4 regions of the Pseudomonas sp. NPDC086278 genome follow, and region 3 is predicted to be linked to each of the others. Evidence: predicted binding sites of a transcription regulator. Region 3 holds the regulator's gene; each other region holds the start of a gene.

Region 1 (3,805 bases), on a different contig from region 3:
CTATCGCGGCATACTGGGCGCCAACACAGTCGTCGTTGAAGGAACCTGTATGCAGTTGGACCCCGCGAGCGGTTGGTGTCAGGGCGTAAACGTATGCCCTTCGCCCAACTTCAATGCGCGCCCCTCGGATGAAATTTCCCTGCTGGTGATCCATAACATCAGTCTGCCGCCGGCGCAGTTCGCCACCGGCAAGGTGCAGGAATTTTTCCAGAATCGCCTGGATGTCACGGAGCATCCCTACTTTGAAGGGATTGCTGACCTGCGGGTGTCTGCGCACTTTCTGATCGAACGTGACGGCAACGTCACACAGTTTGTCTCCTGTCTTGAGCGTGCCTGGCATGCCGGGGTGTCGAGTTTCGATGGGCGAGAAACCTGTAATGATTTTTCCGTGGGCATTGAACTGGAAGGCACGGATGATCTGCCGTTCACCGACGCTCAATATCACGCGTTGACGGCCCTGACCCGGCAGCTGCAAAGCGCCTTCACGGGCATCACCGCACAGCGCATCTGCGGGCACAGCGACATCGCCCCCGGACGCAAAACCGATCCGGGGCCGGCATTCGACTGGGCACGTTATCGCGCGGCCCTGCAACAAGAGGAACAACAATGAGTTTTCTGGTGTTGCTGTTGGCGGTCTGGATCGAGAAGTTCTCGGCCTTGCGTCATCGGGTTCAACGTGACGGCGGCTGGGTGCGTGAGCTGCACAAGCTGGAAGCCAACCCGCGTCTGACCAATCGGCCGTGGCTGATATTGCTGGTGCTGGTGTTGTTGCCGGTGGCGCTGCTGGGTTTGCTGTTGGTGGTGCTGGAACCGGTGGCCTACGGGCTGTTGGCGTTGCCGGTGCATCTGCTGGTGGTGATTTACAGCCTGGGGCGCGGCGACCTGCTGGCCGGTCTCGGACCGTTTCGCGATGCCTGGCGACGGGAAGACCTGCAAGCCGCCGCCCATGTCGCGAGCCGCGACCTGGGTATCTGCGCCGACAGCGGCGAACAGCTGCTGGAGCGGGTGCAAGGGCATCTGCTGTGGGAGGCTTATCAGAGCTTTTTTGCGGTGATCTTTTGGTACTTCCTGTTGGGGCCGGTGGCGGCGCTGAGCTATCGCTTGCTGGCGCTGGCCGAAGAGCACAGTCAAAACCCGGCGGTGGTCGAGCGCGCGGCACAATTGCGCCACGCCTTCGATTGGGTGCCCGTGCGTTTGCTGGCCGCGAGCCTGGCGCTGGTCGGCAACTTTGTGGCAGTCAGCCGCGTGATGTTGCATGAACTGTTGAACTGGAACATCAGCGCCGCCCAATTGATCGAAAAGGTCGGGCTGGTCGCCGGTGAAATCCCGGCGCCCGTGGTCGGCCCCGACGGCATCAACAGCCTCGACCAGATCTGGGAACTGTTGCTGCGCGCCGCGGTGCTCTGGTACGCCGGTTTCGCCCTGTGGACGGTACTTCCTTGAGTTGTAGAACCTGTGGTTAGGGGCTTGTCTGTGGTGAGGTGACTGGTTTGCTGTGGCGATGGGGCTTCTGTTGGTGATGGGGCTTGCCTGCTGTGGTGAGGGGGCTTCTGTTGGTGATGGGGCTTGCCTGCTGTGGTGATGGGGCTTCTGTTGGTGATGGGGCATGCCTGCTGTGGTGAGGGGCTTCTATAGGTGATGGGGCTTTTGTGGTGATAGGGCTTCTGTGGCGAGGGGGCTTGCCCCCGTTGGGTGGCGAAGCCGCCCCGGCAATTCTCCCCTAATACCGTAATTGCAGGTTTTACGACTGCTGCGCAGCCGAACGGGGGCAAGCCCCCTCGCCACAGAAGCCCCCTGACCGCAGAAGTCCCCCGAAGACCCCTGCTGTCGCCGTTAACCTTAAGTTACAAAACCTCCCGCCGATTTAAGCTATACAGAGATAGCGCCGAATAGTGGCTATCTGCCGTCGACCTGCGCCTGCCAATAAAAATAAGAATTCCAAGGGAGACTTCACAGTGAAGAGCTTGCTCTATCCCGCCGTTGCGCTAATGAACCGCCTGAGCTTCGGCATGAAGTTCAGCCTGATCAGCGTGTTGTTCCTGGTGCCGATGCTGGTGACCAACTTCTATCTGGTGCGCGACTCTTATCGTGAATTCCAGGGCACCCAGGTCGAACTGCAAAGCCTTGATCTGCTGGGCAGCAGCCTGACCTTGCGTCGCGATCTGGAAACCCTGAACAACCAGGTGCAGATCAACGTCACGCTTGGCCAGTCGGGCAAGGCCGGCAATATCGAGTCGACGATCACCACGCTGGAGCAAGGCGTTCTCGCCCGTTTGCAAGGGTTGACCGCGATGACCATCGACCCGGAGCAGATCAAGGTGTTCGATGGCAAACGCGATGAAATGATTGCCGCGTTCAAGGCCCAGCAAGCGGAAAAATCCTTGCAAAGCAAAAGTGGCATGATCGGCAAATTGCTCGGCAATGCGCAGATTCTCAGCCAGATCATCGCCACTCAGGCCGGTTTGAGTCGCGACAGCCAGAGCGACATGCGCCAACTCAGCGAACTCCTGACCAGCGTCACGCCGGCTGTCACGCAGATGCTGGGCGAGGGCCGGGCGATGGGTTCGTTGTCGCTGGGGCAGGGCTTTCTCAATTCGGCGTCGAGCACCCGTTTTGACGAGTTGCTGGCGCAGATCGAGAAGCTCCAGGGCGAATACGCGCTGAAATTGCAGGACGCCCTGGGCTCCAGCAAAGCGGCGCACGAAGCCCTGGCGGCTACGGCCGATGGCAGCAAGGCGTCGCTGAAAAAGGCCAGTGAGCTGTTCGAAGAGCAGGTGGTGATGGCGGATACGCTCGATGCGCCGTGGCAGGGTTTTTACGATCACGTCACCGCGCTGATGGACCAGACTTACCAACTCAACGACGCGACCCTGAAATTTCTCGGCACCCAGTTGCAGCAGCGGCTGGAGCAAAACCGTACGCACATGGTCCTGCAAGCCGTGGCGTTGTCGGTGGTGTTCGTGCTGATTTTTTACCTCTACGGCGGCTTCTACGCCTCGACCCGCACCACCCTCAAACGCCTTGGCGCAATGATGGATAAAGTCGCGGCGGGCGACATGACCGTGAACTTCCGCGCACAAAGCCGCGATGAACTGGGCGAATTGGGCGAGGTGTTTAACGGCACCGTGAAGAAAATCCATGACCTGATCGAACGCGTCGGCCAGACCGTCAACGAGGTCGAGCGCCAGGCCGGGCAGGTTGAAATTGTTTCCGCGCAAAGTAACCAGGCCGTGGCGGGGCAGCGCTCGCAGATCGAACAAGTCGCTACGGCGATGAACCAGATGTCGGCCACCTCCCTCGAAGTGGCACGCAGCGCCGCCGCGGCGGTCAGCAGCGCCCACAGCGTCAACGACGAAACCATCAGCGGTCGCGGGCTGGTGGAATCGCAGCAAGGCAGCATCGCGGCACTGGCCAGCGAGATCGATCAGTCGGTGTTGGTGATCAATCAATTGGCCAGCGACAGCCAATCCATCAGTCGCGTGCTGGAAGTGATCAAGAGCATCGCCGAGCAGACCAACCTGCTGGCGCTCAACGCGGCCATCGAAGCGGCTCGGGCCGGTGAGCAAGGCCGAGGTTTCGCGGTGGTGGCCGACGAGGTCCGGACCCTGGCCAAACGCACCCAGCAATCGACCGAAGAAATCGAACAGATGATCGCCAAGCTCCACAGCGGCGTCGGTGCAGCGGTGAAAGCCATGGGCGTCAGCCATCAGATGGCCGACGGCACGGTCGGGCAGTCGGAAAAGGTCCAGCAGGCGTTGGAAAATATCCTCGGCGCGGTCGGCATGATCGTCGACCAGAACCAACA
Region 2 (3,805 bases), on a different contig from region 3:
CCGGCTCAGGGCGGCGCCGATGCGTTGCCGGGGTTCAAGGATTTTGTGCAGGGGTTTGCCGATGATGCGATGAACAATGTGCTGAAGCTGTTTGCGTAGGGCGTTGGTTTAGCGGCGATTCGTTTACCGCATTCGCGAGCAAGCCCGCTCCCACAGGTTGACCGCGTTTCTCCATACCAAACGCGGTCAACCTGTGGGAGCGGGCTTGCTCGCGCATGAACGATGACGCGGTCCGACTGGCCCGAATCAGATCTTGAAGCTGTCCACCAACTGCTTCAACCGGTTCGCCTGCACCGACAGCGCATCACAATCCTTCAACGTTTCATTGAGGTTGGCCACGCTCTGCTGGTTCAGCAGATTGATCTGGTTAACGTCGACGTTGAGGGTTTCCACCACCGCCGTCTGCTCTTCCGTCGCCGCCGCCACCGACTGGTTCATGCCGTCGATTTCACCGATACGCTTGGTCACGCTGACCAATCGCAGGCCGGCCTGATTCGCCACTTCAACGCTCTGCTCGCTGGACACCTGGCTGGCGTTCATGGTGGTCACCGCCTCGCGCGAACCGATTTGCAGCGAGCTGATCATCTTGTGGATTTCTTCCGCCGATTCCTGGGTGCGATGCGCCAGGTTGCGCACCTCGTCCGCCACCACCGCAAAACCACGACCGGCCTCACCGGCACGCGCGGCTTCGATGGCCGCATTGAGCGCGAGCAAATTGGTCTGCTGCGAGATGCCTTTGATCACGTCCAGAATGTGCCCGATGTTGTCGGTGCTGGCATTCAACGTTTCGATCTGGGTGCAAGACAGGCTGATTTTCTGCGACAGCTCGGTCATGGCCAGGATGGTTTTTTCCACCACCTGCCGACCGTCATCGGCCTGCTCACTCGCGCCGCTCGCGTGCTGGGAAGCATCGGCCGCGTTGCGCGCGATTTCCTGGGTGGCGGCGCCCAGTTCGTTGATCGCCGCCGCCACACTGTTGGTGCGCGCGCTTTGTTCGTCGGAGCCGATGATCGAAGCGTTGGACGACGCCATCACCCGTTGCGACAGGTCATGCACCTGACGGGTGGCCGAGGACACTTCGCAAATCGAAGCGTGAATCCGCTCCACGAACTGGTTGAACGAACCGCCCAGTTCGCCGAACTCGTCTTGGCTTTCGACCGCCAGGCGGCGGGTCAGGTCGCCTTCGCCTTGCGCGATGTCCTGCATGGCGCGGCCCATGGTGGTCAGCGGACGCATCAGCACGTTGATCAGCAGGCTCAACAGCACGGCAATCACGCTCACGGCGATGAACATGGCGATCAGCGCCGAGGTGCGGAACTGGCTCAATGGCGCGTAGGCCTTGTCCTTGTCGATCGACAGACCGATGTACCACTGAGCGTTCGGCAAACCGCTGACCGGCGTGAACGAGAGGATGCGTTGCTGTTTGTTCAAAGTGACTTGCTGATTGCCCTTCTCAATGCGCACGCCGGCATTCGGGTAGATGTCCTTCAGGTTTTTCATCACCTGGTCTTTGTCCGGGCTGACGATCACTTGACCGTCGGCGCTGACCAGGAACGCGTGACCGATGCCACCGAAGTCAACCGAGTTGATGATTTTCACCAGGGTTTCCAGGCTCAGGTCGCCGCCGACCACGCCGAGTAATTCGCCATTGTTCTTCACCGGCAGGGCGATGGTCACCACCAGGCCACCGACGGCGGCCATGTAGGGCGGGGTCAACATGGTCTTGTCGGCCGCGACGGCTTGTTTGTACCAGGGACGCTGACGCGGATCGTAACCGTCGGGCATCTTGGCGTCCGGGCGCTGGGTAAATACGCCATTGGTCTGGCCGACGTAGGTGAACTGGAAGTTCGAGGTGAGGGCGGGTTGGTCGAGCAGCCCCGCGAGGTCGGCGCTGGCGCCTTGATGGGCGACGTTCTGCGCGAGGTTCTCGAGCACCAGCACCCGGCCGCTTATCCAGTTCTGCACGCTACTGGCAGTCAGATCGCCAGCTTGCTGAACGGAGGACTCGAGGTTTTGCCGGATGGTATTTCGTTGCAGATAGTCGTTGTACAAAGTGAACAACGCGAAAGCCAGCACCACGACGCCAGAGGCGGCCAGCAGAATTTTGTGGCTGAACTTGAGATTCATTTCATGGGGCTTCTTATGCAAAAAGTGGGGATGCGTTCCGTGTTGCAACATTCCATGTAACAGCGCAGGCGGTACTCTGCGGCCGCTCTGCTTTGGTGCACGCATGTCTCGCCAGTCTGTCGGCAGCAAGTCTGGAAACCTTGAGCAGATGTACCAAATGCCCAGCCTTTCCCGTCGAACGGCCGCCAGGGCAATTGATTAGTGTTTTTGTAACGGCGCTTGTACGGCTGGCAGTTGCAAATTACCCGGCCCTTGATAACAATGCGACTAATTATCATTTGTGACCTGCCGGGCTGTTGCGTTCATGTCCTCACCTGAGTTTGCAGTACAAGCGCTTTACAGCAGCCATCACGGTTGGCTTGATACGTGGCTGCGTGCGCGGCTGGGCAACGCGGCCGATGCGGCGGACCTGGCTCAGGACACCTTCGTCCGCCTGCTGCAACGAACCGAACGCCTTGAACTGAAAGCGCCCCGCGCATTTCTGCGCACAATTGCGCGCGGCCTGGTGATCGATCACTGGCGCCGCGAAGAAATCGAGCGCGCGTATCTCGACACCATCGCGCATTTGCCGGAAGCACAAACTCCGACCGCCGAAGCGCGAGCACTGGTGCTTGAGTTGCTGGAGAGCATCGCCCGCCTGCTTGAAGGACTGAAGCCGAAAGTGCGTCAGGCTTTTCTGCTGGCGCAGTGCGAAGGATTGACTCACAAACAGGTCGCCGCGCAGATGGGCCTGTCCCTGCGCTCGGTGGAGCGCTACGTCGCGGACGCGCTCTTTCACTGTTATGTGTTGCGGTATGAGGCGTGATCTCTGTGGATAACTCATCACTGAGCCGGCGCGGCGAGCCCCATCAGCAAGTGGTCAAACAGGCCATCCATTGGTTGCTGCGACTGCGCAATAACGCGAGCAATCCAAAGCTGCGCCAGCAATGCGAAGTCTGGCGGGCAGAGCATTTCGAGCATGAACTGGCGTGGCAGCGCGTACAGTCGCTGCAAAACGAGCTGAGCAGCAATTTGCGCGCAGTCCCCGGCGCACAGGTGGCTTTCAACACCCTGGAAAACAGTGCTCAGGGATTGGGGCGACGCCAGGCGCTGAAACTGCTGTCGGGTGCATTGTTGATGGGTTCGGCGGCGTGGTTGGGCAAGGACGTGGTCGGCTGGCAGCAGTGGACCGCCGACTTCGCGACGGCCACCGGTGAGCGACGCGGTTTTCAGTTACCGGACGGAACGCGCCTGGAGCTCAACACGGCGAGTGCGGTGGACCTCGACTACACCGCCGCGCAGCGGCTGATCAACCTCACTCGCGGCGAGATCATCGTGACCTGCGGCGGAATTGATGAAGCATCTCCGTTTGATCGACCACTGCGTGTGCAGAGCCGGCAGGGTGTCTACGAAGGCATCGGGGCGCGTTTCATTTTGCGTCAGGACGCCGACTGCACACGGCTCAGCGTTACCAGTGGCTTGGTTTTGATCCACTCTCCACTGGGTGCGGGTGGTGTGCCGACTCAAGTGCATCCGGGACAAAGCTATCGCGTTGATCACCTTCGAGCGACGTTGTTGCCGCCGTTGGACATGGATGTCGGGGCTTGGGTTGATGGTTTGATCGTCACGCGCAACATGCGTCTGGGCGACTTCCTCAGCGAAGTCGGCCGTTACCGCCACGGTTATCTCAGTTGTGCGG
Region 3 (3,805 bases):
CAACACGCAAACATAAATGACCCCTACGTCTATGCAAGACAAGGTAAAGAAATAACATGGGCAGCATGCATCCCGTACAGGTGATCGCGGTGACCGGCGGCAAAGGTGGCGTCGGCAAGACTAACGTGTCAGTGAATTTGTCGCTGGCCCTGGCTGAGCTCGGCCGTCGCGTCATGCTGTTGGACGCCGACCTGGGACTGGCGAACGTCGACGTCCTGCTGGGGCTGACCCCCAAACGGACCCTGGCCGATGTGATCGAAGGCCGCTGCGAGCTGCGCGATGTGCTGTTGCAGGGCCCTGGCGGCATCCGTATCGTTCCCGCCGCGTCCGGCACCCAAAGCATGGTCCACCTGAGCCCGGCGCAACACGCCGGCCTGATTCAGGCGTTCAGCGACATCGGCGACAACCTCGACGTATTGGTGATCGACACGGCCGCGGGTATTGGTGATTCGGTGGTCAGTTTTGTCCGCGCCGCGCAGGAAGTGTTGCTGGTGGTGTGCGACGAGCCGACCTCGATCACTGACGCCTACGCGCTGATCAAGTTGCTGAACCGCGACTACGGCATGAACCGCTTCCGCGTCCTGGCCAACATGGCCCAGAGCCCGCAGGAAGGTCGCAACCTGTTCGCCAAGTTGACCAAGGTCACCGACCGCTTCCTCGACGTCGCCCTGCAATACGTCGGCGCGGTGCCGTACGACGAAAGCGTACGCAAAGCCGTGCAGAAGCAGCGTGCCGTGTATGAAGCCTTCCCGCGGTCCAAGTGCGCCCTGGCGTTCAAGGCGATCGCGCAGAAGGTCGATACCTGGCCGTTGCCTGCCAACCCGCGCGGGCACCTGGAGTTTTTCGTCGAGCGTCTCGTGCAACAGACCGCAGGACCCGTCCTATGACAGCCAGTGGCTACAACCTCTACAAGAAGTCGGCACGTGACGCGCAGTACGAGCTGATCGAGCGTTACGCGCCACTGGTTAAACGCATTGCTTACCACTTGCTGGCCCGTCTGCCGGCCAGTGTTCAGGTTGAAGACCTGATCCAGGCCGGGATGATCGGCCTGCTTGAAGTGTCGACCAAATACGACGCCAGCAAAGGCGCGAGTTTCGAGACGTACGCGGGCATACGAATCCGCGGCGCGATGCTCGATGAAGTGCGCAAGGGGGACTGGGCGCCACGCTCGGTCCACCGAAATACCCGCATGGTCAGTGACGCAATTCGCTCTATTGAAGCTAAAACCGGTCGTGATGCTAAAGATCACGAGGTTGCGGCCGAACTTGAATTGAGTCTCGACGATTATTACGGGATTTTGAACGACACCCTGGGCAGCCGCTTATTCAGTTTCGACGACCTGTTGCAGGACGGCGAACACGAAGGGCTGCACGAGGATGGCGCCAGTGCACATCTGGAACCGTCACGCGATCTGGAAGATGAACGCTTCCAGGCTGCGCTGGCGGACGCGATTGCCAATTTGCCGGAGCGTGAGCGACTGGTGTTGGCGCTGTACTACGACGAAGAGCTGAACCTCAAGGAAATCGGTGAGGTCCTGGGGGTCAGCGAATCGCGGGTCAGCCAGTTACATAGCCAGTGCGCGGCCCGTTTGCGGGGGCGTTTGGGGGAGTGGCGAGCGCGCTGAAGGCAGTGTGGGGACACTGCGAACGAGGCTGGTGTGGTGGTGAACTGCGCCGGTCTCGATCTGCTGTGCTCCAGACAGTCATCGAGTGTTTTGCCGGATTGATTGAAATGGCGCGTCCAGGTGCTGGGCGCGTTTAAGACTGCTTGGAGGTCGAATTGGACAAGAACATGAAAATCCTCATCGTTGATGACTTCTCAACGATGCGGCGGATCATAAAAAACCTGTTGCGTGACCTTGGGTTCACCAACACGGTCGAGGCTGACGATGGCACCACTGCCATTCCGGTACTCAACAGCGGGAGCATCGACTTTCTGGTAACGGACTGGAACATGCCTGGCATGACCGGTATCGATCTGCTGCGCCACGTGCGCGCCGATGAAAAGCTCAAGCACTTGCCGGTGCTGATGGTGACCGCTGAAGCCAAGCGCGAGCAGATCATCGAAGCGGCCCAGGCCGGTGTAAACGGCTATGTGGTCAAACCCTTCACGGCCCAGGCGTTGAAAGAAAAAATCGAGAAGATTTTCGAACGCATCGGTTGATCCACTGCGCCACGGGGGAGCTATGGAGCATAAAGAATCTTCACAGGGCGATTTTGAATCGACCCTGAAAAAACACGCCGTCGAACTGGTCGCAAGCCTTGAAAAAGGCAGGTTCGGTGATGCTGTGCAACTGATCCATGAGCTCAATCAGACCCGTGACCGCGGCCTGTATCAGGAAGTGGGCAAGCTCACTCGCGAGTTGCACAGCGCGATCGTCAATTTCCAGATTGACCCGAACATGCCGCAAGCCGAGGAAGTGTCCCAGATCACCGACGCCACGGAACGCCTGGGCTACGTGGTCAAGCTGACCGAGGCGGCGGCCAACCGCACCATGGACCTGGTGGAAAACGCCACGCCGCTGGTCAACAAACTGGGCGAAGAAGCCCAGGCGTTGAGCACGGACTGGGGCCGGTTCATGCGTCGCGAAGTCGGAGCTGAAGAGTTCCGCGAGCTGGCGCGCCGTGTCGACGGTTTCCTGACACGCAGCAGCGAAGACAACCGCACGGTGTCGAGCAACCTCAACGACATCCTGCTGGCCCAGGATTACCAGGACCTCACCGGTCAGGTGATCAAACGCGTGACCCAGTTGGTCACCGAAGTTGAAAGTAATCTGCTCAAGCTCGTGCTCATGGCCAGTCAGGTAGACCGCTTTGCGGGTATCGAACATGACCGTGATGCGATGCTGGCTGAAAAAGATCCGCAAAAACATCTCTCTCAGGGTGAAGGTCCGCAGATTCATGCCGATAAAAGAGAAGACGTTGTGTCCGGTCAGGACGATGTGGACGATTTGTTATCCAGCCTAGGATTTTAGAGTTTTAGCATTTTAGGTTTTTTAGGTTTTTAGACCTCAGGAGCACCCCCTTAATGAGCTTCGGCGCCGATGAAGAGATCCTTCAGGATTTCCTGGTTGAGGCCGGCGAGATTCTAGAGCAACTGTCCGAACAGCTGGTCGAGCTTGAAAGCCGACCGGATGATGCGGATTTGCTCAATGCAATTTTTCGCGGTTTTCACACTGTAAAAGGGGGCGCCGGCTTCCTCCAGCTCAACGAGTTGGTGGAGTGCTGTCACATCGCCGAGAACGTGTTCGACATCCTGCGCAAGGGTGAGCGTCGCGTCGACTCGGAACTGATGGACGTGGTTCTGGAAGCGCTGGACGCGGTGAACAGCATGTTCAGCGAAGTCCGCGAACGTAGCCCGATCACCGCGGCCACGCCTGAATTGCTCGAGGCTCTGGCCCGATTGGCCGAACCGCAATCCTCCGATGAAACGGCGCCGGTTGCTCAGCACGCCGAAGAGCCTGTGGCCGAAGCCGAATCAGGCGACATCACCGATAACGAATTCGAACAACTGCTGGACTCGCTGAACGCCGTCAAGGCTCAGGCTGAAGCGCCGGCCGTTGCCCCTGTGGCTGCCGCCGATTCAGCGGCCAGCGACGAAATTACCGATGCCGAGTTCGAGTCGTTGCTCGATCAGTTGCACGGTAAAGGTCAGTTTGCCGTCGATGCCGTCGTTGCGGCGTCAAGCGCACCGGCTGCGCCGAAAGCGCCAGGCGACAGTTCCGACATTACTGACGATGAATTTGAAGCACTGCTCGACCAGCTCCACGGCAAGGGCAACTTTGCGGTCGACGCGCTGGAATCGG
Region 4 (3,805 bases), on a different contig from region 3:
CCATGCGCAGTGGGTGATCGAGTTTGATTCCGGTGAACTCCAGCGCAGCCGCTTCGATGTTTGCGCCTTCAAATGGCTCTACACGGAAGAAGTAGGTGTGATCGGGGTACACAAACCCTTTTTCGTCCATGCCGATGGTCGTCGCGGCAATTTCCAGCAAGGCGTCAGTGGCAGAGTTGAAACCGCCGGTTTCAACGTCGACAACAACGGGCAGGTATCCACGAAAGCGAGCAGCCATCGGATGGCGCGAACCACCTCCGCCACCTTGACCGTCCTGTTCGTCGTCGAAATGGTCTTCACTCACGCGTGTTCCTCCAGCAGGCGCCAGCGCAGTTTTTCACCGGCGCGCAGCGGGATAACGGTCAGCTCGCCAAATGGCAGGCTGGTTGGGGCGGTCCACTCATCGCGGACCAGGGTGATGCGATCGGTGTTCACCGGCAAACCATAAAAACGTGGGCCGTTGAGGCTGGCGAAGGCTTCAAGCTTGTCCAGTGCATTACGTTGTTCGAACGCTTCGGCGTACATCTCGATCGCCGCATAAGCGGTGTAGCAACCGGCGCAGCCGCATGCGGCTTCTTTGGCGTGCTGGGCGTGGGGGGCGGAATCGGTACCGAGGAAGAACTTTTCGCTGCCGCGGGTGGCGGCGTCGAGCAGGGCTTCCTGGTGCGTGTTGCGCTTGAGGATCGGCAGGCAATAGAAGTGCGGCCGAATCCCGCCGACCAGCATGTGGTTGCGGTTGTACAACAAGTGATGGGCGGTGATGGTCGCGCCAACGTTGGCCGGGGCCTCGTTGACGAACTGCACGGCGTCGGCGGTGGTGATGTGTTCGAACACGACCTTGAGCGTCGGGAAGCGCTCAACCACACGGCGCATGTGCTCATCGATGAAGATTTTTTCGCGGTCGAACACGTCGACATCGCCACGGGTGACTTCACCGTGAATCAGCAACGGCATCCCGACTTCGGCCATGGCCTCGATCGCCGGGAAGATTTTGTCGATGCTGGTCACGCCAGAATCCGAGTTGGTGGTCGCGCCGGCCGGGTACAGCTTGGCGGCGTGAACGAAACCGCTGGCCTTGGCCTCGCGAATTTCTTCGGGTTGGGTGCGGTCGGTCAGGTACAGCACCATCAACGGTTCGAAGCGACTGCCAGCCGGGCGAGCAGCGAGAATCCGCTGGCGATAGCCGTCGGCTTCAGCGGCGTTACGCACCGGCGGTACCAGGTTGGGCATGATGATGGCGCGACCAAAGGTGCGCGCAACATCCGCAACGGTATTGGTCAACACGGCACCATCGCGAAGATGAATGTGCCAGTCGTCGGGACGCAGCAGGGTCAGGCGGTCGGACATGAGGGGATTCCAGGCGGGTCAAACTGAGGGGAATGCTACCGGAAAAGACTCTTCCAGGCACTCGCTATCAAGTTTTGCCGGAACCTACCGATATGAACTAGGTATGCCGTAAACATGCGTGTGTCGGTCTTTTTGTTGTAGAAGCCAGTGGAGCCTCCCGTGCGCCAGCGTTATTTAGCCTTGCTCAGTGTGTTTGCCAGCCTTCCCGCGATGGCGCTCACTTTCCAGACCCGTCTGGAGAGCATCGAGTGGACGGTCGAAGGTGACAAGTTCGAATGCCGCCTGACTCAGCCGATCACCGATTTCGGGTCGGGTGAATTCGTGCGCCGTGCCGGCGAGCAGGCGACGTTTCGTCTGAATGCCTATAACGCGATGATCGGCGGTGGTTCCGCGACCCTGTTGGCGGCGGCTGCACCCTGGCAGCCAGGGCGCGGTGACATCAACCTCGGTTCGGTGAGAATCGGCAGCGGCAATGTGCTGTTCAACAGCTCCCAGGTTCAGGCCGGGCGGCTGATCAGCGGGTTGATGGATGGCCGCAGTCCGGTCATTCGGCACTCTTCCGGCGATGGACGGGTGTCTGAAGTGCGTCTGTTGCCGGTCAAGTTCAACAAGGCATTCAACGATTACCAGAGTTGCGTGGCGAAACTGCTGCCGAAGAATTTCGAGCAGGTTAAACAGTCACAAATCGGCTTCCCCGGCGAAGGCTTCGACCTTGACCCACAGGCCAAGGCGCAATTGCAGGTGATGCTGGAGTTCATGAAGGCAGACCCGACGGTCAATCACATCGAACTTGATGGGCACTCCGACAACGCGGGCAATCGCCTGACCAACCGCGAGTTGTCACGCCGCCGGGCATTGGCGGTGATGGACTATTTCAAGGCTAACGGTATTCAGGAATCGCAGATCACCATGCGCTTCCACGGTGAGCAATATCCGCTTGCGCCGAACACCAACGCTGCCAACCGCGCGAAAAATCGTCGGGTGGCGGTGCGTCTGGAAAGAGTGGCTCCGACTGAAAAAGTCGCGCCACAGGTGGCAGCGGGGAGCACCTCGGCAACTTCCTGACTCGCTGGTCATCGTCGCGCTCTCGACAGAATCTGTCGCTTCGTCGTCATAAGCTGTCGCGCCTCTGTAAATTTTCGCGTTTGAGCGTTAGACTTCCCGGCTTTCCGTAGAACCCCGTGGAGTGATGGCATGGCGGACGTAAACAAGGTCGTTCTGGCGTATTCCGGCGGCCTGGACACTTCGGTGATCCTCAAGTGGCTGCAGGATACTTATAACTGTGAAGTCGTGACCTTCACCGCTGACCTGGGTCAGGGCGAAGAGGTCGAGCCGGCCCGTGCCAAGGCTCAGGCCATGGGCGTAAAAGAAATCTACATCGACGACTTGCGCGAAGAATTCGTACGCGATTTCGTGTTCCCGATGTTCCGCGCCAACACCGTTTACGAAGGCGAGTACCTGCTGGGTACTTCCATCGCTCGTCCGTTGATCGCCAAGCGCCTGATCGAAATCGCCAACGAAACCGGCGCCGACGCCATTTCCCACGGCGCGACCGGCAAGGGCAATGACCAGGTTCGTTTCGAACTCGGCGCCTACGCGCTCAAACCTGGCGTGAAAGTGATCGCTCCTTGGCGCGAATGGGACCTGCTCTCCCGTGAAAAGCTGATGGATTACGCTGAAAAGCACAACATCCCGATCGAGCGTCACGGCAAGAAAAAATCCCCGTACTCGATGGATGCCAATCTGCTGCACATCTCCTATGAAGGCGGCGTGCTGGAAGACACCTGGACCGAGCACGAAGAAGACATGTGGCGGTGGACCGTCTCCCCGGAGAACGCTCCTGACAAGGCGCAGTATCTGGAACTGACCTACCGCAACGGCGACATCGTTGCCCTGGACGGCGTCGAAATGACCCCGGCTACCGTGCTGGCGACCCTGAACCGTATCGGTGGCGAACACGGCATCGGCCGTCTCGACATCGTCGAAAACCGTTACGTGGGCATGAAGTCCCGTGGCTGCTACGAAACGCCGGGCGGCACCATCATGCTGCGCGCTCACCGGGCGATCGAATCGATCACCCTGGACCGCGAAGTGGCTCACCTCAAAGACGAGTTGATGCCCAAATACGCCAGCCTGATCTACACCGGTTACTGGTGGAGCCCTGAGCGTCTGATGCTGCAACAGATGATCGACGCTTCCCAGGCACACGTGAACGGCGTTGTGCGCCTGAAACTGTACAAAGGCAACGTTATCGTCACCGGTCGCAAGTCCGATGAATCGTTGTTCGACGCCAACATTGCTACCTTCGAAGAAGATGGCGGCGCCTACAACCAGGCCGACGCGGCGGGCTTCATCAAGCTCAACGCCTTGCGCATGCGCATTGCCGCGAACAAAGGCCGCAAGCTGTTCTGAGACCTCTGAAGCCGTAATGAAATGATGGTAATGGACCTGTGGCCTT

Evidence for each region. Region 3 encodes FliA, which starts transcription of late flagellar genes. Its sites were predicted from a motif close to CTAAAGTTTNNNNNNNNNNNGCCGNTAA; they were not measured.
Region 1: ACQKP4_RS24880 (methyl-accepting chemotaxis protein) is a predicted target of FliA. The motif match lies at 1,839-1,866, and genes of this name have one in related genera.
Region 2: ACQKP4_RS14680 (methyl-accepting chemotaxis protein) is a predicted target of FliA. The motif match lies at 2,244-2,271, and genes of this name have one in related genera.
Region 4: ACQKP4_RS07865 (flagellar protein MotY) is a predicted target of FliA. The motif match lies at 1,414-1,441, and genes of this name have one in related genera.

Annotation. Positions count from the first base shown of each region.
Region 1 is NZ_JBNNWE010000109.1:12,908-16,712, reverse strand. It holds gene ampD (1,6-anhydro-N-acetylmuramyl-L-alanine amidase AmpD) at 50-610, shown strand; gene ampE (regulatory signaling modulator protein AmpE) at 607-1,443, shown strand; gene ACQKP4_RS24880 (methyl-accepting chemotaxis protein) at 1,956-3,805, shown strand, end outside.
Region 2 is NZ_JBNNWE010000040.1:45,123-48,927, forward strand. It holds gene ACQKP4_RS14675 (SRPBCC family protein) at 1-99, shown strand, start outside; gene ACQKP4_RS14680 (methyl-accepting chemotaxis protein) at 247-2,127, opposite strand; gene ACQKP4_RS14685 (sigma-70 family RNA polymerase sigma factor) at 2,432-2,932, shown strand; gene ACQKP4_RS14690 (FecR domain-containing protein) at 2,932-3,805, shown strand, end outside.
Region 3 is NZ_JBNNWE010000174.1:1,170-4,974, reverse strand. It holds gene fleN (flagellar synthesis regulator FleN) at 57-887, shown strand; gene fliA (RNA polymerase sigma factor FliA) at 884-1,624, shown strand; gene ACQKP4_RS28300 (chemotaxis response regulator CheY) at 1,792-2,163, shown strand; gene ACQKP4_RS28295 (protein phosphatase CheZ) at 2,186-2,974, shown strand; partial or broken gene ACQKP4_RS28290 (chemotaxis protein CheA) at 3,028-3,805, shown strand, end outside.
Region 4 is NZ_JBNNWE010000017.1:60,096-63,900, forward strand. It holds gene rnt (ribonuclease T) at 1-304, opposite strand, end outside; gene pyrC (dihydroorotase) at 301-1,347, opposite strand; gene ACQKP4_RS07865 (flagellar protein MotY) at 1,507-2,412, shown strand; gene ACQKP4_RS07870 (argininosuccinate synthase) at 2,542-3,759, shown strand.